4 regions of the Marinobacter sp. BSs20148 genome follow, and region 4 is predicted to be linked to each of the others. Evidence: predicted binding sites of a transcription regulator. Region 4 holds the regulator's gene; each other region holds the start of a gene.

Region 1 (7,270 bases), 2.0 Mb from region 4:
AGCTCCTGTTGCGGTAGCCAAGAATGTCCGCTTCTTTATCGTGTTCCCATTGCTTGAAAATACCGGCAACGGCGGTTACATCGAACGCTGGGTAGTCGGTAGATTCAAGCAGATCCTGTATGTACGCGGCCTGAAAATCTATCTCGTCGACGGGATCGACGAGCTTCAGTTCACGGGCGACCCATTCACGGCTATCGGCCGCCATGGCGTCGTCTGCCGGCAGTGTGATGCGGCCGAGCATGACATCACGGGCATACCAGGCCTGGGCGTCGAACATGTTGAAAGTGTAGTATTGATCCTGCATGCCAAGGAATATCAGCTTGGGATTGGCCAGGGAAACGATGCCCTTGTACAGGCCTTCCGGGTACATCCGGTTGTGCGTGGTCAGCGTCAGTTCGTTGGGCAGAAACGGGAAGTGATGCTGGTACCCGGTACACAGAATGATCGCGTCAACTTTTTTGCTGGTGCCATCCTTAAAATGGGCCGTCTTGCCGATCACTTCCGTTAACAACGGCAGTTCGGTGAAGGATTCCGGCCAATCGAAGCCCATGGGCTGTGAGCGATAGCTGAAGGTGACCGATTTGGCGCCGTACTTGTGGCACTGTGTGCCTATGTCTTCTGCGGAATAGCTGCTGCCGATCAGCAAAAGATCCTTACCTTTGAACTCGCAAGCGTCGCGGAAATCGTGGGCGTGCAGCACACGGCCGGGAAACTGCTCCAGACCTTCAAAATATGGCACGTTGGGGGTCGAAAAGTGCCCGGTAGCAACGATGACATGGTCGAACTCTTCGGTGTTCAGTTTGTCCTGTTTTAGGTCTCGCACGGTCACTGCGAACTTGCCGCTGGTTTCGTTGTAGTCAACCCAGTGCACCGCGGTATTAAAGCGAATGTACTGTCGCACATTGCTCTTGGCCACACGGCCCATAATGTAGTCGCGCAGGACGGCGCGGGGCGGGTAAGACGGGATGGGGCGCCCAAAATGTTCCTCGAAGCTGTAATCCGCGAACTCCAGACATTCCTTGGGGCCGTTTGACCATAAATAGCGGTACATGCTGCTGTGAACGGGCTCGCCATAGGCGTCCAGGCCCGTGCGCCAGGTGTAGTTCCAAAGACCGCCCCAGTCATTCTGTTTTTCGTAGCATACGATTTCGGGGATATCTGCACCGGCGTCGCGGGCTGCTTCAAAAGCACGTAATTGGGCCAAGCCGCTTGGGCCTGCACCTAAAATGGCAATTTTAAAACTCATAATGTTTCCTGTTTAGGGCGTTGTATCGAGCACCGGGCGAGAGCGGCCAGGGCGACAACTTGGCAGCGAAAAAGGGCTCAGCTTTGAACGGTAGCGATCAAGCCATGAGGTTTCGCAGTGAGACACACCAAATTCGGATTGACCGATGGCGGAATAGGACATAGACGGCAACTGTCGAAAGAGACAGGGCGTCAGGCGTGGGAAGACCACAGATCTGCATGCAAAATGTCGAGAAAACGCTGGAGGAAAGCGCTTGAATGGCTAAAGCATATTGAAAATGCTTTGTAGCTCGCACGTCAGGGCCGCACCTTAGCACATCTGGGGCTGCGACGTTTTTGCTGGGTGCCGGTTCACGCTCGAGAAGCTAAAGTTACTCCTTACAATGCCGATACATCACTGACAGAAATAGAAATTTTGTATTGACTCAAATCAAGCAACTCGATTATATGTTTTACTTTTATACGTAAGTGCTCGACAACTCCAATGGAGACTACATCGTGAAGTTCAATTTGTCCTGGCGTCAGAAGTTCCAGATGCTCATCATCGCAACACTGACTGGTATGACTATTATTGCCGGGGCCATTCTCTGGGGATTAGAGACTGTTTCATCTTCCTATGAGTCCGTCTATCAGATATCACGCTACCAAACCAGTGCGAGTAATCTTGCCAGTAAATGGAACGCTGTTGAAAAACAGCTCAACACGCTCTCCGGGGATGACCAGAGTGAGTTGCTGGCAGATCTTGATGAGCTCACATCAGACGCCAAGGCACTGCAACGCCAAGCTAATCAGCTGAACGATCCAGGCAGTATCCGCTTTGCAGAATCCATTCATACGGAAGCGGAACGTTATGTGACACTGCGGCGGGAATGGCTGCAGCAGGTAAATGTGCTCGGTTTGTCTGACTCGGCTGGGATTCGCCAGGAAATCGCTGACGTTATGGCACAACTCCAAGAGGAGTCATTCGGCCTGATTGATGAGGCTATTCTTGAAATCGAGAGAACATCCTATAATTACATGAACACTCGCGATCCCGCGCTGGCGGAAGCTTCAAGCCAAGCCATTAAGGTGCTGGAAGACTTTGTTAAAGAATACGAGTGGGAAGACATCGTGATTGGCGAAAAAACCCGCGAGTACCGTGACGCGTTTGACCGAGCTGATGCCGTTCTGCAGCAAATTGCCACCACTTCCAACAATGCGGAACAAGCCGGCGGCACCCTTCAGCAACAAGTTATAGCGCAAGCTGAGTCTCTGCAATCCGGTCTTATAGCGAGCACTCTTTTGAGCGCCGAAAACGCCAAAGTGTCGGCCAAAATGGTCAGCATTGGCTCTATTTTACTGTTTGCACCTTTGTTGGTTCTGGTGCTGTTCCTTACCTCGCGGGCTCTGGTTAGCCAGCTCAACCGGGTGGTTGAGCTCTTGTCGCGGGTGTCAGAGGGCGACCTCACCAAGAAACTGTCACTTGGCGACAATGCCAACGATGAATTCAACATTCTGGGCAGTGCTACCAATCAGATGATCGACAAAATCGGCGCGCTGATGCGAGAGTCCATTGCAGGCACCCGGGATTTGATCGAGGTTCATCATGAGCTTGAAAAAACCATGGTTCGACTGACGCAGAACAATGAAATAGTTGAATCCCAAACCATCCTGGCAGCCACTGCCAGTCAACAAATATCCGTCACCCTGAACGATGTTGCCGAACGCACATCGCAGGTGGGTATTGCAACTCAGGCCGCCAATGAGTCGGCGCAGTCAGGGGCTCGCGTGGTTGAAGACAGCGCGACCTCAGTGCGCCTGTTGTCAGGCGTGATTCAAGATACCCATGGCCATGTCAAACTGCTCATTCAGGCCAGCGCCAAAGTCACCGGCATTATTGGCGTTATCAACAGTTTGGCGGACCAAACCAATCTACTGGCGCTCAACGCTGCAATTGAAGCTGCTCGGGCGGGTGACGCAGGGCGCGGCTTTTCAGTGGTGGCTGACGAAGTTCGCACCCTGGCACAAAAAACCGTTGCCGCCACCACCAACATTGTTGGCATTATTGACGAGCTCAACTTGCAGACCACCAGCATGGACACCCTGGCTAACAACGGGCTCAAAATTGCGAAAGAAGGTGAACACCATGCGTCGCAGATTGCAGGCGCTATGGGTGGGGTGGCTCAATCGATTGTTACCCTGAACTCAGAAATGGATCAGGTGGTGGTTGCCGTGGAGGAAATTTCCGTCACCACTGAGGACATTGCGCAAAAAATGGAAGAAATCCGTGGGCAGACTGTCGAAACGCAAGCCATTGGCGCTGAGCTTGGTAGGCAGAATCAGCGTTTGTCCAAGCAGGCTAACGTGATTTCCGAAAGCACACGGCGCTTCAGTGTCTAGCCAGTTGGGGTCCTCCGGTGCAGCGAGGCCCAACTGGTTTGATTTTTGATGTTTTGTAATTCGGTAAAAAGCCAGTTTTTTGCGAGTGTTCAGAGAGAGTAAGTCTGAAAGCGTTTTTTCGTCAAAGCGAAAATCCGCCATCCACCGCAATAGCTTGCCCGGTCACGTGGGCGGCGCTGGCCAAATACACCGCAAGTTGTCCCATGTCTTCCGGCGTTTGGTTTTGCCCGTTGATGAACATGCGCGGCCATAGATATGACGCGAAGAATCAACGCATAAAACGGCAGCACTATTTCAACCTAGCTGGCAAAGACGCTGCGTGCCACCGCACGGGAAAAGCTGGGCGTGATTTGGCGCCGATCTGTTTTCGGCTCATCGAGATTTCTGGTGTGCGCAATAATCTGTTGTTCGCAATAAAACGTAAGACGGACATTGTCCTAAAGTTGCACTAGGATATAGATAGGATTCATCGGTTCAGCTGAAGGATATCTACATATGAAGATCGGTATTCCAAAGGAAATTTACCTAGACGAGCGACGGGTTGCGGCAACGCCACCCTCGGTGCATAAACTGATCGCGCTTGGTTATGAGGTTACGGTAGAGACGGGTGCAGGTGAGGCAGCGCACTATCACGATTTGGCCTATGAGGCTGTGGGCGCGAACATTGCAGCGGACGCTGGCGCTTTGTGGAATGACTCGGACTTTATTCTGAAGGTTCGTGCACCGATGGAAAATCCGGCGCTGGGTCAGCACGAAGCCGATTTAATAAAGGAAGGCGGATTTCTGGTCAGTTATATCTGGCCGGGCCAGAACTCTGAACTCCTGGAAAAGCTTTCCGCCCGTAAGGTGACTACTTTCGCTATCGACAGCCTGCCGCGAATCAGCCGGGCCCAGAAAATGGATGCGCTAAGCGCCATGGCGAATATTGCCGGATACCGCGCGGTGGTGGAGGCGGCCAGTCATTTTGGACGCTTCTTTACCGGCCAGATGACAGCCGCGGGAAAGGTACCGCCAGCCAAAGTGATGGTCATAGGTGCCGGCGTAGCCGGGCTTGCGGCTGTAGGCGCTGCCAACAGCTTGGGCGCGATTGTGCGAGCGTTCGACACCCGGCTGGAAGTGAAAGAACAGATTGAAAGTATGGGCGCTGAATTCTTGCAACTGGATTTTGGTGATGAAGAAGGCAGTGGCACTGGCGGTTACGCCAAGCAGATGAGCGATGAGTTCATCAAGGCGGAGATGGCGCTTTTTGCGGAACAGGCCAAAGAGGTGGATATCATCATCACCACCGCTCTTATTCCCGGCAGACCCGCACCTAAGTTAATTACCGCAGACATGGTGAAATCCATGAAGCCCGGCAGCGTGATTGTCGACTTGGCGTCCGAACGCGGCGGCAACTGCGAGCTCACCGAGCCTGGCAAAATTGTCGAGAAGCATGACGTTACGCTGATCGGTTACACCGATCTGCCAAGCCGCATGGCCAAAGTGGCCAGTGACCTTTACTCCACCAACCTGTTTCACCTTGTCACCGAACTGACACCAGAGAAAAACGGCCAGCCAAAGGTAAACATGGAAGACGATGTTATCCGTGGCCTGACCGTGGTGCTGGAATCAGAAATAACCTGGCCACCACCGCAACCGCAAACGCCGGTCAGTCCCAAGGCTGCGCCCGGCACCGAAGAGCCCTCAGCGGAACAGAAGGCCGCCGCGCGCAAGAAGTCTGACCGCCGCAGTTTAATCGGTAAGGGCGTTCTGTTGATTGTCACCGTTGCCGCGCTTTATGGCATCGGCGCTCACGCACCGGATAGCTTTCTGAGGCACTTTACTGTGTTCGTGCTGGCCTGCTTTATTGGCTATCAGGTTGTCTGGAATGTAACGCCTTCTTTGCACACACCGTTGATGAGTGTGACCAATGCCATAAGCGGCATTATCGTGATTGGCGCCATATTGCACCTGGCGCAGGCGGAGAGTCTTGCGGTTGGAATTATGGCGTTTGTGGCGGTGCTGATTGCCAGCATCAACGTAGGGGGTGGCTTTCGGGTTACCCATCGCATGCTTAAAATGTTCCGCCGCTAGGAGGCACCCGCTATGAGTTCAGGACTTGTGAGTGTGGCCTATGTGGTCGCTAGCGTATTGTTTATCCTCAGCCTTGGAGGCTTAAGCCACCAGGAATCATCGCGCCGCGGCAATCTTTACGGGGTTGCCGGCATTCTCATTGCGCTAGTGGCTACGGTGGCCAGCGTTAGCGACAGCGGGCTTGTTGTTATTGTGATTGCGGTGCTGGCGGGGGCCAGCATTGGCATTGTTATCGCCAATAAGGTCGAAATGACCCAAATGCCACAGTTGGTGGCGCTGCTGCACAGCTTTGTCGGCTTGGCTGCGGTACTGGTGGGCTTTTCTGGTTACATCGAACCGCTGAAACAAACAACCGGTGCCGAGCAAACCATTAAGCTGGTGGAAGTGCTTCTAGGAGTATTCATTGGTGCCGTCACCTTCACCGGCTCACTGATTGCCTGCGGCAAACTGAATGGCCGTATCGACAGCAAAGCTCTTACATTGCCAGGTAGGCACCTGATAAACCTGGCAGCGCTATTGGCAACGGTACTGTTGGGCGCCTGGTTTCTGAGCTCCGATAGCATGTCCGTGGGCGTGATTGCACTGGTACTGATGACGCTGATTGCCGCCGCTTTGGGTGCGCATTTGATCATGGCTATTGGCGGTGCCGACATGCCAGTAGTGGTTTCTATGCTCAACAGCTATTCCGGCTGGGCCGCCGCGTCTATTGGTTTCATGCTGGGCAATGACTTGCTGATCGTAACCGGTGCGCTGGTTGGCAGCAGCGGCGCGATCCTCAGTTATATTATGTGCAAGGCCATGAACCGGTCGTTTGTCAGCGTTATTTTGGGTGGCTTCGGTCAAACCAGCAGCAGTTCTGCCGCTGCCGGATCTGATCAAACCGCTTTGGAAACCAACATTGACGAGGTGTGTGAGGAACTGCGTAACGCCGATTCGGTGATTATCGTACCGGGTTACGGCATGGCCGTAGCCCAGGCCCAGAATGGGGTTAGTGAGATGACCAAACTGCTGAAGGCGCGCGGAACAACGGTGCGTTTTGGCATTCATCCGGTTGCAGGCCGACTGCCCGGGCACATGAACGTACTGCTGGCGGAAGCGAATGTGTCTTACGACATCGTGCTGGAGATGGACGAAATCAACGGCGATTTCCCGCAGACCGACGTGGTGCTGGTTATCGGTGCTAACGACACAGTGAACCCGGCGGCAGCAGAAGATCCTGGCAGCCCGATCGCTGGCATGCCGGTGCTTGAGGTTTGGAAGGCACGGCAGGTGGTGATTCTTAAACGCGGGATGGCCACGGGTTATGCCGGGGTGGAAAACCCGCTGTTCTTCAAAGACAACTCCCGCATGCTCTTTGGCGATGCCAAAGACAGCATCGACAAACTGGTGGGTGCGTTGCGGGGCTGAGTGATTTGACCCTCTCTGCCATAGAGAGGGTATGCTTTGGTTAGACTCAGTAAAGCTTGGTGAGGGATTTGCGGGCGAAATCGTCCACCTCGCCAAGCCGCCCTTCCTTCACTTTGGTGAGCCATTCCGGGTCTTGAAGCAGTGCTCTGCCGACAGCAATAAGCTC
Region 2 (7,270 bases), 390 kb from region 4:
TTGGCAATGAACACCATCTCGCGGTCGTAATCGATCTGCACCATCTGCGCCACGTCTTCGCGGGAAAAATGCTTGCGATACTGAAAGAACCGATAGCGAATAGACTCCGGTGACTGCAGTTCGTGAAACGCCCGATGGGCAGGCTCGTCTTCTGCAAGCACCGGCCGAATAATCACACGACGGCCGGATCTTGGCAGCACTATCCACTCCTCAAGCTCCCGCGGGTAAGGCTGAATGATCCGTTTGCCCGGCTCGTCAGACAGGTTGATTGCCACATTAACGGCCACCGCGCCTTCGTCGTTAAACAACAGCGGCGAAATTTCCAGCCCTTGAATCTCTGGAATGTCGATCACAATTTGCGACAGAGTCACCAGGGTTTCCGACACAGCGCGAATATCATGTTCCGGTTCCAGACTGTGCTCTTTTAGGAGCTTGTACATATAAGTGCGCCGTAAAAGCTCGCGCGCCAGCACCATATTCAACGGCGGAAATGCAATCTGTCGGTCGGTCATGACGTTGATCTGGGCGCCAGCAGCACCGCACACTACCAAGGGGCCGAACAGCGCATCACGGGTGATGCCGACGCTGAACTCAATCCCGCCCACATGCTGATAGGAGAACTGCACCGCAAAACCCAAAAAACCGCTTTCCGGAAAATGCTCGCCGTAGTCCTCCAACAAACTCTGACAGCCATCAATAATGGCTGCCTCGCTGTTAAGTTTGGGCATGGTGCAGTTGTAGCGTTTCTGATTGGGACTGTAGGACTGAAACGGATGGCAGGCCTGCTCGTGCACCAAGGTAATATCCATCGGCCGACGCTCTACCGAGAATGCCCCCAGCACCTCATCTACATCATCGCAAAATAGAGTGTCTATGGCGCGAATGTTATAATCACTCAGCACTCCGCGCGCTTCTTCATTAGTCAAATAATGACGCCCGGCACGCAACGCATTCACAATCACCCGGCGGGTTTTGCTGTGGTCTGACAAATGATCGGTAAACGATTCCGGGGTTTCTGTCAGCAGCCGCTGCACTCGCTGATGACGCACATGCTGCATGAACGCCATCACCGCTTTTTCCGGATTGAAGAACGACGGCACGCCGGCGCGATAGAATTCCTCACGGGATTCCATCACCGTGCTCTGGCCCAGCCAGCAGGTAAATACGTTAAGCCGTGTGCCCTTTATGGCCTGGATCACCGAGTTGGCAATCTCGCGGCTATCGCCGGCCAGGCTTGGCGCGTACATCACCAACACGTTCGCAAGCTCTGGTTCTTTCGACAGAATCTTCAGTACTTTTGCGTAAAGCTCCGGCGAGACGTTGTAACCCAGATCAATAGGGTTACGGCGCGTCCAATACGGTGGCAGCAGCTCTGCCAAAGCCTTAATGGCCGATTCAGATAAGGTCGCGAGTTCACCACCCAGATACGCCAAACGGTCTACTGCCAGCACGCCCGGCCCAACACCGTTGGCCATCATAACCAATGATTCACGGCGCAGAGGCTTCATGCGAGTCAGCGTTTCCAGAGCATCAAACATCTGCCCCAGGCCATCTACCCGCAGCACACCGGCGCGTTTGAGCATGGCATCGTAGATAGGATCGCTGTGTTTGATGCCAGCCGGCAGTTCGTGAACGAACCACTCCGATTCCGGCACCCGACCAGACTTCAAGGCAATAACCGGTTTTGTGCGCGACGCTATCCGCACCGATGACATAAAACGGCGCGGGTTAGGCACGCTCTCAAGGTGCAGTAAAATGGCGCGGGTGCGGGTATCTTGGGCCAGGTAATCGATAAGATCGTCATGGTCGATGTCCATGCCATCGCCCAGTGTCAAAAAATATGAGAAACCGACACCGCGGGCAAAAGCCCAATCCAGCACCGCACTGGCAATGGTGCCCGACTGACCAACAAAAGCCACCCGACCCGGAACGGCGCCCATGTGGGCGAAGGTGGCGTTCAACTTGCGTGCCGGCACCATTAGCCCAATGGTGTTGGGCCCTAGCACTCGGATTCCGCTTTCACGAGCGGCGTCGCGGACCGAATACATCAACGGCCGGCCGGTTTTGCTGTGGCTGCGCGACATACCACCGGTCATCACAATGGCGGTACGTGCACCGGCCTTGCCCAAGCGCCGGATCATTTTCGGTACGGTTTTCGGCGGCGTACAAATAATCGCCAATTCCGGCACAAACGGCATATCGGCAACACTTTTTGCGCAGGCCACGCCGTGCACGTTCTCGTAATCGCTCGGGTTCAGAACAAGCAGTTTGCCAGGGTAATCGCCACCCAACAGGTTGCGTAAAACCATACCGCCCAAGTTGTCAGCACGCTCAGAAGCACCCACAACCACAATAGACTCGGGATTAAAAAGGCTTTCCAGGTATCGAGTGCTCAAGCGCAGGTTCCTTATGGATCAGAGTCATCCTGATCAGTGTATCTTAGGCGCTGATAAATGGGTGCAAAACGTCTATTGGCGTAATTTTGACTACAATTAAGCTAAGACCAAAGAAAGACCGCAACCGATTTTTTCCTGATATCATCAAAAAAATACAATAACCCAGAGGGGCAGCCAACGTATTATGACAACGGCCTTTTTTTCCCACGACGACGGCAACAAACACAATATGGGCCCAGAGCACCCAGAACGCCCTGAGCGCATTGCCGCCATTCAGAGTTACCTGGCAGACACCGCACTCGCCCAGGATCTTGACTACGTTCGCCCGGATGAAATTACCCGCGATCAACTGCTGACTGTTCACCCCGAAAGCTATCTAAAGCAGCTCGACATGATGCAGCCAACCCGTGGCCGCGTGTTCACCGACCCAGACACCGCAATGACGCCCGATACCCTGCGCGCTGCGCGCCTGGCGGCCGGCGCCAACATTCAGGCGGTTGATATGGTGATGAGCAGCCAGGTCACCAATGCGTTCGTGTGCGCCCGCCCGCCTGGCCACCACGCCGAACGCAGCAAATCCATGGGTTTCTGTTTTTACAACAACGTGGCCCTGGCGGCCATGCGCGCACTGAGCTTTCACCGCCTTGAACGGGTCGCGATTATTGATTTTGACGTTCACCAAGGCAACGGCACCGTAGACATTGTCGGCGGTGATGAACGCATTCTTATGTGTTCAAGTTTCCAGCACCCGTTTTACCCGCACACTCATGTGCACCGCCAGGCTGAAAACATCATTAATATTCCGCTGCCGGCGGATTGCTCAGCACTGGATTATCGCCACGCCGTGGAAACTGGCTGGCTGAAACGTCTGCAGAACTTCAAGCCACAACTGGTATTGATTTCCGCAGGCTTTGACGCGCACAAGCTGGACCCGATGGGCGAATTCAATCTGGAAACAGAGGATTTTCGCTGGATAACCGAAATGCTGGCGAGCGTTGCCAAAGACCACGCCAATGACCGGATTGTTTCAACACTCGAAGGTGGGTATCACCTGAAGGCTCTTGCGGAAAGCGTGGCCACCCATCTGGAAGTGCTGCACGCGGTAAGGTGAATCCGCGCCGGCGCCATTAACCCGCGTCAGGCTCAGTGGTAACGCTGGCCTGCTGCCACTGCGTGCTATCGCCCTCTCGCTCCATGCGAATAACAACACGCCGGTTTTGCGCCGGGTTTCCTGACGCAGAAAATTGGTCACCGTGAGCGCGCACCGTAATTTTGCTTTCTGCGACACCCTGGCTTTTCAGATAACCCGCCACCGCCTCGGCGCGATCTTGCGCCAACTTCCGGTTATCAATCCGGCTTCCCGTTCTGTCGGTATGTCCGTCCACCAATACCGTCGTCACCGTTGAATCGGCCAGTGCATAGGCCACAACCTTATCCAGGCTGCGCCTGTCAGCGTCGCTCAATGCCACACTGGCCGAAGAAAACAAAATCTGTGAACCTTGCAACTGATCCAGATTGGCCGGCAACAGATTACCCGCACAGGCACGATAGCCTTGAAATGGCGAAGCAAAGTTGATGTTCGACACGTGCACCCGCACCAGTTGAGCATCGAACCAGGACTGCCGGGTGAGTGTCGGCGAAAGGCCATCCAGCAAACCATATGCAACCTGCATACTCTGGATAGCGCTTAGCACGACCGCACTGCTACCTTCCGGAACCGTCACCAAACCCAGCGGCCGCGGCGCAACGCCAGGCCTCCAGCTTGGCGCCTCAGCCACCAGCATCCCCCTGCCGGGGCGCATCAGCGGCGTGTCGGCTTCCAGCGAAAAAAGCAGGCTTTCACCCGCGCGGTGGCGGAAGGTTGCGCGACCATAGCCGGGCACCTCGTGTACCAGGGCACATTCAAAGACCGACTCCGACAAATACCACTGGCTGTTTTCGATGCCCGCGCCAAAACTGGTTGCCAGCGCAGGCGCGCTCAGTAAAGGGCAAACCATCAAGGCTACCGGCAAACAACGGGTCAAAAATTTCATTCGCAACGCCATTGATTACTACCTTTGGGGGTTTCATGGCCACACTGGGTGACCGTTCAACGCTCGGTTTCCTAAGGTATCGGCCAGTCGCTTTGCATCTTTAGGTCGCCACCCATTTTTATGACGCGGCCATTGCCATCAAGGTCCCTCAAGTAGAACAAACCGCGCAACCTTCTGTTATACTATTGTCAATTTTTCGGCGCCACAGCCTATCTTTCGCGCACTGTACACTACATCGGTTTTTTAATGAGTGGCTCGCAATCATGACCCAGACGCTGACGATTACCCGCCCCGACGACTGGCACCTGCACGTTCGTGACGGCGCTATATTGAATGACGTGGTACCGAAGACCGCTGCGGTATTCGGTCGCGCCATTATAATGCCCAATCTGGTGCCGCCGGTGACCACTGCCGACCAGGCGTTGGCCTATGCCGAGCGTATTCGCAGCGCGGCTGGTAACAGCCATTTCGAACCGTTGATGACCTTGTACCTGACCGAAACCACCACGCCAGAGTGCGTGCGACACGCCAAGGCGCAGGGCATAGTGGCCGCCAAACTATATCCGGCCGGAGCTACCACAAACTCGGATTCAGGCGTAACCGATGTAGCCAATATCTTTCCAGCTCTTGAGGCCATGGCCGATTGCGGCATGCTGCTGCTGGTACACGGCGAAGTGACCGATGCCGACATCGACATTTTTGATCGTGAAAGAGTATTTCTGGAGCGGGTTCTAACGCCTACACTGGCGGCGTTTCCCACCTTGAAAGTGGTTTTAGAGCACATCACCACCGCAGATTCCGCCGATTTCGTGCGTCAGCACCAAGGTGACAATCTGGCAGCCACCATCACCCCCCAGCATCTGATGTACAATCGTAACCACATGCTGGTTGGCGGTGTAAGGCCTCACTTGTATTGCCTACCCATTCTTAAGCGCAATCGGCATCAACAGGCGCTGCGAGAAACGGTGGCCAGCGGCGACAAACGATTTTTTCTGGGTACTGATTCCGCACCCCACGCCAAAGACCGCAAAGAAGCGGCTTGCGGTTGCGCCGGGTGCTATTCGGCGTTTGGTGCTATTAGCCTGTACGCACAAGTATTTGAGGAGTTGGGCGTGCTGGATAAATTTGAAGCGTTCGCCAGCTTCAACGGTGCCGATTTTTATGGCCTGCCGCGTAATACAGACACCATAACCCTAGTACGCGAGCCCTGGACCATGCCTGATGAACTGCCGCTTGCCGGTGGCAGCATAGTGCCATTGGCCGCCGGTGAAACCATTTACTGGCGCCTGGCGTAATCCTTTATTACATTACCTTTTCACATAGCGCTATCGTTGGAGTTTGAGTGATCGAAGAAAACAGCCAAATGCACCCCATGTCCCGTCGCTTTCGCGGATTTCTTCCTGTCGTCGTCGATGTTGAAACGGCCGGATTCAACCCCGCCAAAGACGCTTTGCTGGAAATAGCAGCGGTGATGGTCACCATGGACGAAAACGGCTTTCTGCACCGTGGTGAAACTTACCTGCAGCAGATAGACCCGTTTGAAGGCGCTAACTTCGAGCAATCATCGCTGGACTTTACTGGCATAGATCCGTGGGACCCAGAGCGTGAAGCTGTGCCAGAACGCGAAGGCCTGAGTGAGATATTCAGTCCGATACGCCAAGCGATGAAGGCCTTTGACTGCAAACGTGCGGTTCTTGTGGGGCACAACGCCACGTTCGATCACAACTTCGTGTTTGCCGCCAGCATGCGCGCAGACATCAAACGCAATCCATTTCATCCGTTTTCGACGTTTGATACCGCCACTCTGGCGGGCCTGGCTTATGGCCACACGGTGCTGGCTCAGGCTTGTAAACTGGCGCGCATCCCGTTTGATAGTAAAGAAGCACACTCGGCGGCCTATGACGCAGAAAAAACCGCTGACCTGTTCTGCAGTATTGTTAATCGCTGGCAGGAACTTGGGGGTTTCCCACCCCCGCCTTTCGAATAGTGTTATTACAGAATGACAAAAAAAGGCGGTGCCAATGCACCGCCTTTTTTATTACCAGTGAATTCACCCTACAGTGTTTGCTACCAGTGAATACCCCGCATAATGGCTGCAAATGCCACCTGATCGGTGGATGCACCCTTTTCAGCACTCACTTCTTTGCCTTTTTTAGGCATCGAATCCGGGAACATCTTGTAGCCAGTATTCATTAGAATTTCACTGGCCTTGGGTGCCACCGCGTTTAGTACCTGTGCAAACACGCCCATCCGCGTCGCAATGCGCTTGGGCCGGTAAACAATCGCATTCACCACCATGTCCGCTGCCTCTTCCGGACTCAGTGTGGGCACCGAATCGTAGATTTTAGTGGGCGCTATCATGGGCGTTTTCACCAACGGCATATTAATGGTGGTAAAACAAACGCGCCGGTCTGACCACTCCGCAGCGGCGCAACGGCTGAACGAATCCAGGGCCGATTTAGAAGCAACATAGGCCGAAAAGCGCGGCGAGTTGGTCAACACACCAATAGACGAAATATTGATGATATGGCCACGGCGACGTTCTAACATGGCCGGCGCAAAGCCCATGATCAAACGCAACGAACCAAAATAGTTCAGCTGCATGGTGCGTTCAAAATCGTGAAAACGGTCAAAAGACTTATCCAATGAGCGGCGTATGGAGCGGCCGGCATTGTTTATCAGCACATCCACCGCACCGTGGTTTTCGCTAACGGTTTGAATAAACCGGTCACAAGCGTCCATATCCGCAAAGTCACACTGATAAGCGTGCACATCGGCGCCTCGCGCGTTTAATTGCGCGCTCACTTGGTCCAGGGTTTCCTGGGTACGCGCTCCAATCAC
Region 3 (7,270 bases), 130 kb from region 4:
TGGTGTTGGCGGCCTTGCTGATGCAAATGAAAAGTGAGAACCAGGGACACATCTAAAATCTGTCCCTTATCGTAAGGGTTAGCTATGGATATGCACAGTTTAACTTGCGAACCAGGTTGAGATTTTAAATCTGTCCCTGGTCGTAAGGGATTGTCATGAACAGGCACGGTTTAAGCTGTATAGCATTGCCTATGCTGATACGTGGCGGTCGCGTCGTCTTAACTGTTGTGGCCAGTCAAACAAAAACCACGTGGAAGGAATATTTCATGGTTACGCAATCGAAATTCAGAGCTTTGAAAGGGTTCGCTGGTGGGCTATGCCTGTCCCTGGGTCTGGTGTCTGGCGGCATGGCTGGAGAAGGTGATGTAAAGGTCACTCCCCTTGGAAGCCACGATGGCGAGTTTTGTGCTCAGGACCGAGCCATGGTGTTTGAAGACCCCAACGGTACCCGCATTCTCTACGACGCTGGCCGCACCGTCGCTGGCCCTGACGATCCCCGTCTCGGCAATATAGATGTGATTCTGGTGTCGCACATGCATGGCGACCACGTGGGGGATCGCCGTATCGAGGAGACGAACGCCGGCACGTGTGGCAAGCCGGACTTCCCGGTGGTGACCTTGCCGCAGTCAAACTCCGTGGACATTGCGGTGAAAAAGCAGGCAAAGATTGTAACCGGTAGCGAAATGCCGGCATTTTTCGCCGCCAAGCTTGAAGCCGCCGGCGGTGACCCAGCTAATTCCATGTTGGTGCGCTTCGGTGGGGAGCGGGAAGTGGGTGGCGTAGCCATCACGACGGTACCGGCGGTTCACAGCAACGGGGTTTCACCATCGTTCCTTACCGGCCCGCTGGCGGAATATTTAAAAGCCGCAGGCGTTAGCGCCAATGTCGGGCCGCCAACCGGTTACGTACTGACTTTTTCAAACGGCCTGGTGGTTTATCTGTCAGGGGATACCGGCATTACGGCTGAGCAAAAATGGGTGGTGAACGACCACTACGGTGCCGAACTGGTAGTGATGAATATTGGGGACACCTTCACCACCGGACCAAAAGAAGCAGCCTACGTGATCAATGAATTGATTGAGCCCAAAGCGGTTATTGCTTCGCATGCCAATGAGCCGGCAACGTCTGGCGGGAAGTTGGAGCAGGGCTCGCGAACCGCCCGTTTTAAAGAGCTTGTGAACGTGCCGGTGCATGTTCCTCTGAGCGGACGCACTATCGCGTTCAACGGAGACGGTGGCTGCACGGCCGGTTGTGATTAACAGACGAAGAATGGACAGGCATGCGACCTTGGAAAAGTGCAGACCAGGGTCAGATTTCAAATCTGTCCCTTATTCAAACAGGCACGGACCTATTTATTGGAAGTTTCAACAGTAAAAAGCCAGCAATAGCTGGCTTTTTACTGTTGAAACATAACTCAGGAAAAAGTCAGCGGCCTTTCACCTTCTTCATCACGAATACAGGTGGGCAGACCCATTCGGTTAAGCAGGTTTAGAAAAGGTCGGGGTGGCAGTTCTTCCACATTGGCCATGGTGCCTATATCCCAGGTGCCATCAGCAATCAAAAGGGCGGCAGCCACTGGTGGAACACCTGCCGTATAGGAAATGCCCTGACTGCCCACTTCTTCGTAAGCGTCTTTATGGTCGGCCACATTGAAAATAAAGATTTCCCTGTCCTTGCCATCTTTTTGACCTTTGATCAGGTCACCAATACACGTCTTACCCGTGTAATTCGGTGCCAGGGAAGAAGGGTCGGGCAAAATTGCTTTCACCAATTTCAAGGGAACCACTTCCAGGCCTTCTGCTGTTTTCACGGGTTGCTCAGAAAGTAAACCCAGACTATTGAGTACCGTAAACACCGTGATGTAGTGCTCGCCAAAACCCATCCAGAAACGAATGTTGGGCACATCCAGGTTTTTGGACAGTGAATGAATTTCATCATGCCCGGTCATGTAGCTGGTATGTTCACCCACCACAGGCAGATTATCTGTGCGCTTATTCTCGAACATCTTGTTTTTGGTCCACTGGCTATTCTGCCAGGACCAAACGCGCCCGGTAAATTCACGGAAGTTGATCTCGGGATCAAAGTTGGTGGCAAAATAACGGTCATGACTTCCGGCATTGATGTCGATAATGTCGATGGAATCAACCGTGTCAAAATATTCATCAACCGCCAGCCTGGCGTAGGCATTAACAACACCCGGATCAAAGCCCACACCTAGAATGGCGGTGATCTTGGCCTTTGCAAATTCGTCCTTGCGCGTCCATTCATAGTTACCGTACCAGGGTGGCTCTTCGCAAATCTTATCCGGCTCTTCGTGAATGGCGGTATCCAGATAAGCAGCACCGGTATTGATGCAGGCGGTCATCACCGACATATTGATAAAAGCCGAGCCAACATTGATAACAATCTGGGCTTCCGTTTTATAGATCAATTCTTCAGTGGCAGGAATATCCAAGGCATCCAGCGCAAAGGTTTGAATTTTGCCCGGCACTTTCATGCTGCCTTTTTCTTCCACGCTTTTAACAATGGCATCACACTTGGATTGGGTACGTGAAGCCAAAGTGATTTGGCCCAGAACGTCATTATTCTGAGCGCATTTATGGGCGACCACCTGAGCAACGCCCCCACCTCCGATAATCAAGACATTTTTTTTCATTTCCAGACATAACTCCAATTTTAAAACCGTGGTTGATTCGCTAAAAGCAAGACGTTGTCAGGTCAGGCCGCCTAGGGCAAGCTTTACGACAATGCTTGCACAAAATCGTCATAGTCGAACGACTTGACGAGTTCAATACGCCCATCCAGTTGTTTAACCGCAATAGACGGCATCTTTACGCCGTTAAACCAGCTTTTCTTGACCATCGTATAACCCGCTGCATCCTGAAAAGAGAGGCAGTCACCGATCTGCAAAGGCTTTTCAAACTGAAATTCGCCAAAAATATCGCCGGCCAGGCAAGACGTTCCACAAACCTGATACGTGTAATTCCCTCGGTTGGGCTTGAGTTTTGCGCTTTCCCGGTAGATCAATAGATCTGGCATATGGGCTTCAATAGACGAATCAACAATCGCCAGATCTTTATCGTTGTTGAGCAGGTCAAGAACAGTCACTTCCAGGCTGGTAGAATTGGTGATGGCAGCTTCGCCGGGCTCCAGATAAACCTGCACAGCATAGCGCTCAGCAAAGGCTTTCAGTCTCTGGCAGAAGCGCTCCAGAGGGTAGCCTTCTCCGGTAAAGTGAATGCCACCACCCAGACTGACCCAGCTGACCTTTTCCAGCAGGTGCCCAAAACGTGTTTCGATTACTTGCAGAAGTTCATCAAAGCGCTCGAAGGAGGCATTTTCACAGTTGTTGTGAAACATGAAGCCTGAGACCTGACCCAGAACGCTCGCGATTTTTTCCGGGTCATGCTCACCCAGACGGCTGTGCGGGCGGGCCGGATCGGCAAGAGTGAAGTCCGAGGAGCTGACACCGGGATTGACTCTCAGCCCCCGGGTTTGGTTTGCAGATGCCTCAGAGAATCGCTGTAGCTGGCTGATGGAGTTAAAGATGATTTTATCACTGTGAGCCAGAACTTCTTTAATCTCATCATCAGCGTAGGCGACACTGTAGGCGTGCGTTTCCCCTGCAAATTTCTGCTTACCCAGTTTGACTTCATTGAGAGATGAAGACGTTGTGCCATCCATGTACGCCTGCATCAAGTCAAAGACACCCCAGGTGGCAAAGCACTTGAGCGCCAGCAAGGATTTGGCACCAGACTCCTCCCGCACCCTGGCAATAATTTCCAGGTTACGCAGAAGTTTGCTTTTATCGATCAGATAATAGGGCGTTTTGAGCATGTTCTTTCCTCAAAAATACGCAACTATATACGATAAACACTCTTGGTCATTACTTTTGACATCTGTCTCCACCAACACCCTGTATCCAAGGACTTTTATTATGGAAACACTACTGATCATACTGGCGGTGCTATTTGTGGCGCTGATTGTTATTCTGCCGCTGGTTGAGAAATATGCGCCGAAAGGTGAGTCGCGTGATTATGGCAACCTCACGCGATTCATTTTCCCTCTGATGGTCGTGTTGATTTTGGCGCAAATGATTCGGCATTTCTTTTTCTGAGTCGTGCTGCCAGCCCAAGTCTTCTGTGCCGGTTCCTTCAGGGCACGCCTATGAGGAAAGCTCAGACTCCCGGGCTGCTAGTCACGATTATGCGCAGGCACGAGAACCACAATAGTTAAGGCAACGCCCCGTTACACGAAACCAACACTTCTCTATTAACGCGTTCGGTTCGCCGGTCGTTAAGTATCTTTATGAAATGGTTCGATTATTGTCCGCTGTTACCCAACATCTCGCATCAAGCGACGCCTGGTGCGAGATGTTGAGTAACCACTCGCTTTTCAGCTCTGTCGTGGAATCTGCTATTCCCGTTATGTGCTGAATAATGATTGGCAAGCCCGCAAGGTTATCTGGAATATGAAAAAGTTATCGCTTAAGTTCAAGCTTTACGTGTTCGTTATCAGCTTGTTGCTGGTGATGGGTGTCAGCATGGTAATAACATCACAAGTATCGCTCAGCCAGATGGAAGGTCGTCTGGTGTCAGAAACCAGCCAGCTGGTGCAGAGGATTGTAATGGATCGTCTGTCCGCTACCGCCGGTGAGTATGGGGAGGAAATTAGCGGTCAGCTCAATGCTGCGCTCAAAGTGCCCAATGTGGTTGGAAGTATTATTGAACAAAATATTGCTGCGGGCAGTTCATCGCAGATCAGTCGCAGCGGGTTATCGGATGCGGTGCGTGCCGTGTTGACATCGGAGGGTTACCTCATTGCTATGTACGCACAATTTGAGCCTGATGCTTATGATGGCCTAGACCGATACTTCAACGATGGCCTTGATGATCACAGTACCGATATTGGCACGTTGGAAATTTATTATATTCGCGATAGCAAAGGCAACATTCAGCTGGAGCGGGTGGAAGATCCTGATGAGAAATACGATGAAACCCTGAGCGAGTTTGGTGCTCGTAAAGCAGAGTGGTACCTCTGCCCTATGGAGACCAAAACGGCCTGCATAATGGAGCCTTACAATTACGAGATTACAAAGGGCTACACCGAACTGATGACGACTCTTGTTGTTCCTATTATGAATGGCCAAGAATTTGCTGGCGTCGTTGGTGTGGATATTAATCTAGAAACTTTGCAAGAAACCGTAAAAGCGGTCAGTCAGCAGCTTTATGACGGTCAATCCAGGGTCACCTTATTGAGTGAGCAGGGGCTCATTGTTGCGGCCAGCCACAATAGCGATGCGCTGGCTCGGCCTCTGGCGGAGGTAATGCCGGAACTGGCGAGTGAAATGGCGGGGCTACACCGTTCCGGCGGGCGTTATGATGACGGTGAAACACTGGCGGTTTCTTATCCAGTTCCCATAGCGGATACGGGAGTAGAATGGTCTTTGCTGGTTGAACTGCCGCGCGCAACAGCACTGGCAGAGCTGGATGAAATCGCCACCTTGCTCTCTGAAGAGGTTGCGGCCACGGCGCAGCGCCAACTGCTGGTCGGTATTGTTGTGTCAATTCTGGCGGTATTGCTGCTGATTGTGGTGGTTCGCTCGGTGGTCCGGCCACTGGATGAAATCCGCGACCGGATGAAGAATCTCAGCAGCGCCGATGGTGATCTGACTCGTGAGCTTGATATTGATACCCATGCAGAGTTGATTGACCTTGCCGGTGGCTTTAACACCTTTCTCAGGCGTCTGCGGGATATGATCAACGATCTGAAAGCGGTGAATGTTCGCGTTCATCAGCAGGCAGCGGAAGTGGGGACTATCGCCCGTGACACGGAAGAGAATACCGCCAGACAGCATCGTGAAGTCGACAGTGTGGTCACGGCGATGAATGAGATGTCTGCCGCTGCTGGCGAGGTCTCCGGGTTTGCCAGCGAGTCAGCAGAGAATGCGCGCCAGGCACAGGACGGTATCCGCTTTACTCAATCCACTCTTGGGTCTGCCGTCGAGGGTGTCAGTGCGCTGGCTGGTGATATGGTTGAGGCCAGCGAGGCTATCGGTCATGTCGCCAGTCGCAGTGATGAAATTAATCGGATTCTGGATGTTATCAGGGGTGTTGCCGAGCAAACCAACTTGTTGGCTTTGAACGCTGCTATTGAGGCGGCGCGGGCAGGTGAGCAGGGCCGTGGTTTTGCGGTGGTGGCGGATGAGGTGCGCACATTGGCCTCGCGCACACGGCAATCAACAGATGAAATAAGCAAGATGATTGATGGGTTGCAACAGGACGTGCGACAGGCGGTTGGCGTTATTAACGCCGGTGTCGATCGGGCGACCATGGCGGTTGAGGGTACCCGCGAGGCGGACCAATCACTGGCAACTGTCGTAACGCGCATAGACACTATTGTTGAACATGTGACCCAGGTGGCGACTGCAGCGGAAGAGCAAAGCTCCGTGAGCGAGGAAATTAACCACAACCTGACCGCCATTGGTGATGCCGCCAGTGACCTGCGTGAATTGGCTCAAAGGCTAAGGGGCAGTGGCGCATCTCTGGATAATGAAGTTGAAATACTGGATGGAGAACTGAACCGTCTGAAAACTTGAAAAAGATGAGGGAGCTGTTCTGGTTTCGGCGCTTATGCGCCGGCGCACCATTGCATGCGATCACAAGCTATGGTGCTTTTGCAGCCGGCGGTAACTGATTTCAGCTTTCCATTTCCGCTTTATATTCCCCAGAGCTGGCCGCGCCGTTGAGCCTGGCCCGTTTGAACATGGCGGTCTGGGCAGCGTGTGTGTTGCCCAGTTTTCCGGCCCAAGCCTGCTGTGCCGGTTCCTGCAGGGCGCGCCCATAAGAAAAACTCAGGCTCCAGGGTTGCTGGCCAAGGCTGTTCATCGCGTTCAGGTTGAGGGTAGCTTCTTCGGGAGTCTGTCCGCCGGAGAGGAAGTTGATACCCGGAACAGCCGCCGGAACAACCCTGCGTAATACCCGCAAAGTAGCTTCTGCTACTGCTGCCGGAGATGCCTTCGCACACGCTTTGCCTGGCGTTACCATGCTGGGCTTTAGAATTATGGTTTCCAGCTGTATGCGGTGGCGGCGCAAGGCGTTGAAAACCTCCGCAATCACGGCTTCATTCACTTCTGCAGACCGTTCGATGGTGTGGTTGCCATCAATCAGCACCTCTGGCTCTACAATGGGCACAATACCTTTGGACTGGCATAAAGCGGCATACCGGGCCAGCATTTCAGCGTTGGCTTCCACCGCCTGGCGTGAGGGCA
Region 4 (7,270 bases):
CGTCAGCTCTGGTTCCAGGGCATGGCGCTCGCCTGTTGACTTGCTCATGGCTTGTATCCACTCCCCGGTTACTGAATTCGCTCAAAGATTTTTTCGATTTTTTCTTTGAGAACGGCGGCAGTGAACGGCTTTATAATGTAGCCGTTCACACCGGCCTGCGCCGCAGCGACAATCTGGTCGCGCTTGGCTTCGGCCGTCACCATCAGGATCGGCAGGGTTTTCAGCTGATCGTCGGCGCGAACATTCTTGAGCAGGTCAAAACCGGACATGCCGGGCATATTCCAGTCGGTCACCAGAAAGTCGTACTTGCCGGTTTTCAGCATCGGCAATGCCGTATTGCCATCGTCGGCTTCGTCGGTGTTGGTGAAGCCCAAGTCACGCAGCAGGTTTTTGATAATGCGCCGCATCGTGGAAAAATCGTCCACAATAAGGATCTTCATATTTTTGTCCAATGAGGACCTCCAATCGTTGAAATCTATTCGAATCTCGTTGCATCACTGCCCGCAACTCGCGGGCTGCAGGCGCTAGAATTATGTATGGTCTGTTTTCCAGTCGGCTAACCGGCTGCGTAAGCGCAAGGCAGCCTGGCTGTGAATCTGGCTGACCCGGCTTTCGCTGACGTCCAGCACAGCACCGATTTCCCTCAGGTTCAACTCTTCCTGATAATAGAGGCTCAGCACCAGTTTTTCACGTTCTGGCAGGGTTTCAATGGCCGCCGCCAAACTGTTACGGAAGGCGGACTCTGACACCCCGTGCAGCGGATTATCATCCGTCTCTGATTGTTCTATCGGCAGTTCGCCGGAATCATTGAGCTCATCCAGACTGAAAAGCCGACCGCTGTTGGAGTCGGCCAGGCAACTGTGGTATTCCGACAGCGTCATATCCAGCTCAGCAGCCACTTCGACATCGTGGGCTTCGCGGCCTTCGCGGCCCTCTACAGCTTTGATAGCGTTGGAAATGCGACGGGAGTTTCGGTGCACCGAACGCGGAACCCAGTCGCCTTTGCGGATTTCGTCTACCATGGCCCCACGGATTCGAATACCGGCGTAAGTTTCAAAGGTCGCACCTTTACCCGTGGCGTAGCGCTGCGACGCCTCAAGCAAACCAATCATGCCAGCCTGCATCAGATCTTCCAGCTGAACACTGGAGGGCAATCGTGCCAGCAGATGAAGGGCAATTTTCTTGACCAGAGGCGCGTGCTCTTCAATCAGCCAGCAAGCGTCTGAAGCACCCGACCGTTGATAGACTCCGAGATCTTTCACCAGTGTCATAAATCCGCTTTTTGTACGGGATGTGTTTTAAACTTCGACGAGCCGCTCTATAAAGAATTCGAGATGGCCCCGCGGTGATGATGGCAGCGGCCAACTGTCCACTTTTTCAGCGAGAGCCCTTATGGCCAGCGAGGCTTTTGCTTGCGGGTAAGCTTCCAACACCGCTTGCTGACGCCGCACCGCTTTTTTAACGGCCTCGTCAAAAGGCACTATACCTACATATTGTAACGCTACATCCAGAAAACGTTCTGTAACCCGGGTCAGTTTTTCATACAAAAGCCGGCCTTCTTGTTCGGTGTTCACCTGATTGGCCAGAATCCGGAAGCGGTTGGTGTGGTAATCGCGATTCATCAACTTGATTAAGGCGTAGGCATCGGTAATCGAAGTAGGCTCGTCGCACACCACCAGCAGCAGTTCCTGGGATGCCCGCAAAAAGCTGACCACCGATTCGGAGATGCCTGCGGCCGTATCCACAATCAGTATGTCGATCTGGTCGGCGATGTCGCTGAAGGCGTGAATCAGCCCGGCGTGCTCCATAGCACTGAGCTGGGTCATGCGCTGGGTACCTGATGAGGCCGGCACAATCTTGATGCCGCCGGGGCCGTCTACCAGCACATCACGCAAGTCGCAGTCGCCATTGAGTACGTCTTGCAGATTGCGCTTGGTTTTCAAGCCTAACAGCACATCGATGTTGGCAAGCCCCAGGTCGGCGTCTAACAGCACCACCCGACGGCCCTTTTGCGCCAGAGCAATACTCAGGTTGACCGACACATTACTTTTGCCAACGCCACCTTTACCGCCAGTGACCGCAATTACCTGAACCGGATGTGCTTTACTCATACTGATGATGGCCTCTTGCCATGTTTAACCGGGAACGGATGTAGCCGCTGCCCCACTGTTCTTCACTGCCCGCTTGCTGTGATGCTTTTACAACCGGCATTTTTAAGACCCGCTGGCAACTGCCTGCTCCTGCCGCAAACCCTTCAGACGTTCTACACCGAGTTGCACCAGCGCAAGCGCTTTCGCCGGGTGCAAGTCTTGGGGTATTTTCTGGCCGTCGGTGTACCAAGCCACCGGCAGACTGGTTTCCATAACAAATCCCAGCGCTTCGCCCAGAGTCAGAGCCTCGTCGATCTTGGTAATCACACAACCGGCAAGGTTTGCCATCTTATAGCAATGCCATACGGATTTCATAATCCGCGGCTGGCTGGTGGCAGACACCACCAAATGTGTACGGATTTTGTGATGACTGCGGACTAGCTCGGCCAATTGTTCCTGATAGCCCCGATCGGTGCTGGTCAGCCCGGCGGTATCAATCAACACCAGGCGACGATCAGACAACTCATCCAGAATTTCATCCAGCGGGTGGCTTTCATCAACCACCCGAACCGGCACGTTAAGAATACGGCCAAACACAAACAATTGCTCGTGCGCCGCAACCCGATAACGATCAGTGGTAATCAACGCCAGGGAGTCGGCTCCGTGGCGCAGCACGTAACGTGCCGCCAGTTTGCCGATGGTGGTGGTTTTACCCGCTCCAGTAGGTCCAACAAGAGCAAATATGCCGCCTTCATCCAGCCATTCCTGGCGTGGGGTACGCACACCGTTAACCAGCATTTTGAGAGACTGCTTCCAGCCATCCTCCAGGCGCACGGCTTGGTGACGGCGGGCGAGATTGTCAGACAGCTCGCGGCTAAGGCCGAACTCACCCAAACGTTCTGCCAGGCGCTGCTGAAGCGCCGTAACATTGGCGTCAGCACTGGTGTCTTTTAACGCGGCAGGCGCGGTCTGACCGCTCATCAGCTCGCGCAGACTGCTCATTTCAGAACGCATGGCCGCAAGCTCCCCGGCATAACCCGCAGGCTGACCGCTTTGCGCTGCCGCATTTTGGCTACGCTCGTCAGCGCCGGCCGGCAAAGTTATGCCGCCCTCTGCAAACGGATCTGCACTGGTCATGTTAGCAAAGCCATTGACAGTTTCAGCAATGGAACCGTAACCGGCCTGGCTGTCGGCGCGCTGATCGCGCACACCGCGGATGCGCTCACGGGAGCGGCCAAGCTCGTCTTCCAGGTGGCGCTGCTGGTCTGCCTGCAGCTCTGCCAGATGAGTGCCGCTGGTGGCTGTCACCGCTTTGTCACCCAGGCGTTGGCGCGCCATGTTTTCGTCGTAATCGAGGGCCGTCACAATTTCAACGCCGCCATCTACCCGGCGGTTGGAAAGTATCATCGCATCCGGCCCCATGTGTTCGCTGACCTGCTTCAGGGCTGCGGCCATTGTAGGTGCAAAAAAACGTTTTACTTTCATGCTTTCTCATCCTTTGCCGGGAACGCGGCTGACGTTATCCGAGTGTCGTCTGCGCCGTTACTGGCCTACCGACGCTACGATGGTAATCTGTTTGTTATCCGGCACTTCCTGATAAGACAGAACGTGCAGGCGTTCTATGCCGTAACTGGCGAACTTTGCCAGCACCGGCCGCAGCGGGCCAGACACCAGCAGAATCGCTGGTTTACCGAGCACTTCCTGGCGCTGCACGCTGTCCTGCAGTGAGCGCTGGAGTTTTTCCACCATGTTCGGCTCTAGCACTAGCCCGATATCGTCCTGCGCGCCGGATTGTTGACTCTGCTGTACAGACTTAAGCAATAACTGTTCCAGATCTGGATCCAGGGTAATCACCGGTATTTCGGATTCGTTACCAACGATGCTTTGCACAATCATCCGCCGCAGGGCTTGACGGGTTGCCGTGGTCAAGACTTTCGGGTCCTGACTGCGCGGGTGCATATTCACTATGGATTCGGCGATAGAGCGCATATCACGAATAGGCACTTCTTCTTTTAGCAAATTCTGCAGCACTCGCAGCAACACGCTGATGTTCACCGCTGAAGGCACCAGCTCTTCCGCCAGTTTCGGCGATACCTTTTCCAACTGGTCCAGCCACTTCTGCACTTCTTCATGGCCCAGCAACTCATAGGCGTGGGTCTGCAGAATCTGATTCAGGTGAGTAGCCACTACGGTGCTGGCGTCTACCACGGTGTAGCCCAGGCTTTGGGCCTGGTCTTTTTTCTCTGGCTCTATCCAGATGGCATCAAGGCCAAAAGCCGGATCTTTGCCTTCTATACCCTCCACTTTGCCAAACACCTGGCCGGGGTCGATGGCCAGCTCACGCTCCGGGTGAATATCCGCTTCGGCAATGGTGACGCCCATCAGGGTGATGCGATAAACGTTGGGCATTAAGTCCAGGTTGTCGCGGATATGCACCGAGGGCATCAAAAAGCCCAAATCCTGGGACAACTTTTTACGCACGCCTTTAATACGGCTAAGCAACTGCCCGCCCTGGCTTTTATCCACCAACGGAATAAGACGGTAGCCGACTTCCAGGCCTACAATGTCCACGGTGGCAACGTCGTCCCAGCCCAGCTCGCGATTCTCTGCCGGTGCCGGTAAAGCCTGGCTACCACTGTCGCCACTGACCAGTTCACCACCGCTGGTACGACCAGCCGTTCCTGCACCGCCACGTACCGGGAATTTGTCACCTTCTTCAACTATTTGTTGATTTTTCTTCCAGGTAAGCCAGGCCGCTGCCGCCGCCAGCGAACCCAAGCCCAGAAAGGCTACGTGGGGCATACCAGGAATCAGGCCTAGCAAAATCAGAATACCGGCAGCAATAGCAAGAGCTTTGGGCACATCGAACATTTGCTGCAGAATCTGGCTGCCCATATCTTGGCTGGAGGTGGTTCGAGTGACCATAATCGCCGCCGCCGTAGACAACAACAGCGACGGGATTTGGGCCACAAGGCCGTCACCAATGGTCAACAGCGCGTAGCGCTCCACCGCTAAGCTAAAATCCAGCCCGTGCTGGGCCATACCAATAGCAATCCCGCCAATGATGTTGATCGCCAGAATTAGCAGGCCCGCAACCGCGTCGCCTTTTACAAATTTCGAAGCACCGTCCATGGAGCCGTAGAAATCGGCTTCTTCGGCAACTTCCCTACGGCGAAATTTGGCGTCTTCCTGATTAATCAAACCGGCGTTCAAGTCGGCGTCGATGGCCATTTGCTTGCCGGGCATAGCATCCAGGGTAAATCGGGCGCTCACCTCCGACACTCGACCAGCACCTTTAGTGACCACCAAAAAGTTGATGATCATCAGGATGGCAAATACCACCAGGCCAACAGCGTAGTTACCGCCAATCAACACCGCACCGAAAGACTCAATCACTTTACCCGCCGCATCCCCGCCATTATGGCCTTCCAGCAGCACAATACGGGTAGACGCGACGTTCAGCGCCAGGCGTAGCAAAGTCGCCAGCAGCAAAACGGTGGGGAACGCAGCAAAATCCATCGGCCTTAAGGCGTACACGCACACCAACAGGATCACGATGGACAGGGTTATGTTGAAGGTAAAAAACACGTCCAGCAAAAACGCCGGTACAGGCAAAATCATCATGCCCAGCAATCCCATCAGCATCAGTGGAACCCCGAGGTTCCCCTGCGCCAAGGATTTGACGTTTTTAAAGACTAAAGCTAAGTCCATGCCGGATTTCTCTCTAATGATTACCTAATTGGGTCTGGCTTGATCTAAATTGATCGGATCTGACCTAATTTCTGGCGCATTGGCGCGTTTTAACAGGTACTTCGCAAAAACCATACCAATCTTCAGGAAATCCCCTACAACTTTCTGCTGCCAGCAGCCTGACGCAAACCACCAGATACGGTATCCTTTCGCTATTTTGTGTCGCTGCCCTTATGCACGACCCAGCGCCCTCAACCATCACGACAAACAGGTGACAGCAATGCCCATCCACGAAGTAAAACACCCTCTGATACAGCACAAAATTGGCCTGATGCGCCGTGCCGATATCAGCACCAAGAATTTTCGTGAACTGGCGCAGGAACTGGGTACGCTGCTGACTTACGAGGCCACCAAAGACATGACCCTGAAAAAACAGCAGATTGACGGTTGGGCCGGGCCGGTCACCGTGGAACAGATTCAGGGTAAAAAAGTAACCATCGTACCGATTCTGCGCGCTGGCATTGGCATGCTGGACGGCGTACTGGCGCTCTTGCCCGCAGCTCGGGTGAGCGTGGTAGGTCAGATCCGCAACGAAGAAACCCTGGAAGCCACCACCTACATGGAAAAGCTAGTGGGTGAACTGGACCAACGCATGGCGCTGATTATCGACCCCATGCTGGCCACCGGTGGCTCGATTATCTCGACCATTAATTTACTGAAAAAAGCCGGCAGCACCGACATTCGCGCGCTGATTCTGGTGGCCGCCCCTGAAGGCGTGAAACGAGTTCTGACTGCGCATCCGGATGTGTCTATCTACACCGCCTCTATCGACGACGGCCTGAATGAAAAAGGCTATATCCTGCCTGGCCTGGGCGACGCCGGCGACAAGATTTTCGGCACCAAGCAGAAGGACGTTTGATTTATGTCCCAACACCCTAACGAGTCTGTCAACGATGCTAACCACGAGCCTGTCGACGAATCTTTTCATGAGCCGGTGTGGAAGCAAGCGTTAGCCGGCTCCCAGATGTTGTTGGTGGCCTTTGGCGCACTGGTGCTGATGCCACTGATTACCGGCATGGACCCAAATGTCGCGCTCTTCACTGCGGGCCTTGGCACCATCATTTTTCACATTGTGACCGGTGGTCAGATTCCGATTTTTCTGGCGTCGTCATTCGCCTTTATTGCCCCGGTGATTGCCTCCAAAGGCAAATTCGGTATGGAAGAAACCATGGGCGGTTTGATGGCGGCGGGTATTTTGTACATCATTCTGAGCGCCCTGGTAAAAGTTCGCGGTACCGGTTTTATTACCCGCTTGCTGCCACCGGTGGTGATTGGCCCGGTGATTATGGTGATTGGCTTGGGGCTGGCACCGGTAGCAGTGCACATGGCGTCTGGCCGCACCGGTGACGGCAGCGTACAGCTTATTGCGGAAAACACCGCGCTGTGGATTGCGATGATTTCCCTGGTGTGTACCGTAGGCGCATCGGTGT

The links. The regulator FliA, encoded in region 4, starts transcription of late flagellar genes. The targets are predictions, from matches to a motif close to CTAAAGTTTNNNNNNNNNNNGCCGNTAA.
Region 1: MRBBS_RS14595 (methyl-accepting chemotaxis protein) is a predicted target of FliA. The motif match lies at 1,611-1,638, and genes of this name have one in related genera.
Region 2: MRBBS_RS06625 (flagellar protein MotY) is a predicted target of FliA. The motif match lies at 4,506-4,533, and genes of this name have one in related genera.
Region 3: MRBBS_RS04330 (methyl-accepting chemotaxis protein) is a predicted target of FliA. The motif match lies at 4,273-4,300, and genes of this name have one in related genera.

What each region holds. Positions count from the first base shown of each region.
Region 1 covers NC_018268.1:3,187,409-3,194,678, reverse strand. Annotated here, with positions in the region: gene MRBBS_RS14600 (NAD(P)-binding domain-containing protein) at 1-1,246, opposite strand, end outside; gene MRBBS_RS14595 (methyl-accepting chemotaxis protein) at 1,744-3,624, shown strand; partial or broken gene MRBBS_RS19170 (SDR family oxidoreductase) at 3,746-3,853, opposite strand; gene MRBBS_RS14585 (Re/Si-specific NAD(P)(+) transhydrogenase subunit alpha) at 4,120-5,697, shown strand; gene pntB (Re/Si-specific NAD(P)(+) transhydrogenase subunit beta) at 5,710-7,104, shown strand; gene MRBBS_RS14575 (NADH:flavin oxidoreductase) at 7,151-7,270, opposite strand, start outside.
Region 2 covers NC_018268.1:1,469,583-1,476,852, reverse strand. Annotated here, with positions in the region: gene MRBBS_RS06635 (GNAT family N-acetyltransferase) at 1-2,396, opposite strand, end outside; gene MRBBS_RS06630 (histone deacetylase family protein) at 2,581-3,507, shown strand; gene MRBBS_RS06625 (flagellar protein MotY) at 3,524-4,429, opposite strand; gene pyrC (dihydroorotase) at 4,693-5,724, shown strand; gene rnt (ribonuclease T) at 5,772-6,416, shown strand; gene MRBBS_RS06610 (SDR family oxidoreductase) at 6,497-7,270, opposite strand, start outside.
Region 3 covers NC_018268.1:950,544-957,813, forward strand. Annotated here, with positions in the region: gene MRBBS_RS04305 (hypothetical protein) at 1-1, opposite strand, end outside; gene MRBBS_RS04310 (MBL fold metallo-hydrolase) at 267-1,259, shown strand; gene MRBBS_RS04315 (saccharopine dehydrogenase family protein) at 1,415-2,656, opposite strand; gene nspC (carboxynorspermidine decarboxylase) at 2,740-3,837, opposite strand; gene MRBBS_RS04325 (hypothetical protein) at 3,938-4,117, shown strand; gene MRBBS_RS04330 (methyl-accepting chemotaxis protein) at 4,472-6,598, shown strand; gene MRBBS_RS04335 (class I fructose-bisphosphate aldolase) at 6,699-7,270, opposite strand, start outside.
Region 4 covers NC_018268.1:1,083,811-1,091,080, reverse strand. Annotated here, with positions in the region: gene MRBBS_RS04865 (protein phosphatase CheZ) at 1-48, opposite strand, end outside; gene cheY (chemotaxis response regulator CheY) at 69-452, opposite strand; gene MRBBS_RS04855 (RNA polymerase sigma factor FliA) at 531-1,271, opposite strand; gene MRBBS_RS04850 (MinD/ParA family protein) at 1,299-2,111, opposite strand; gene flhF (flagellar biosynthesis protein FlhF) at 2,214-3,575, opposite strand; gene flhA (flagellar biosynthesis protein FlhA) at 3,633-5,801, opposite strand; gene upp (uracil phosphoribosyltransferase) at 6,061-6,699, shown strand; gene MRBBS_RS04830 (uracil-xanthine permease family protein) at 6,703-7,270, shown strand, end outside.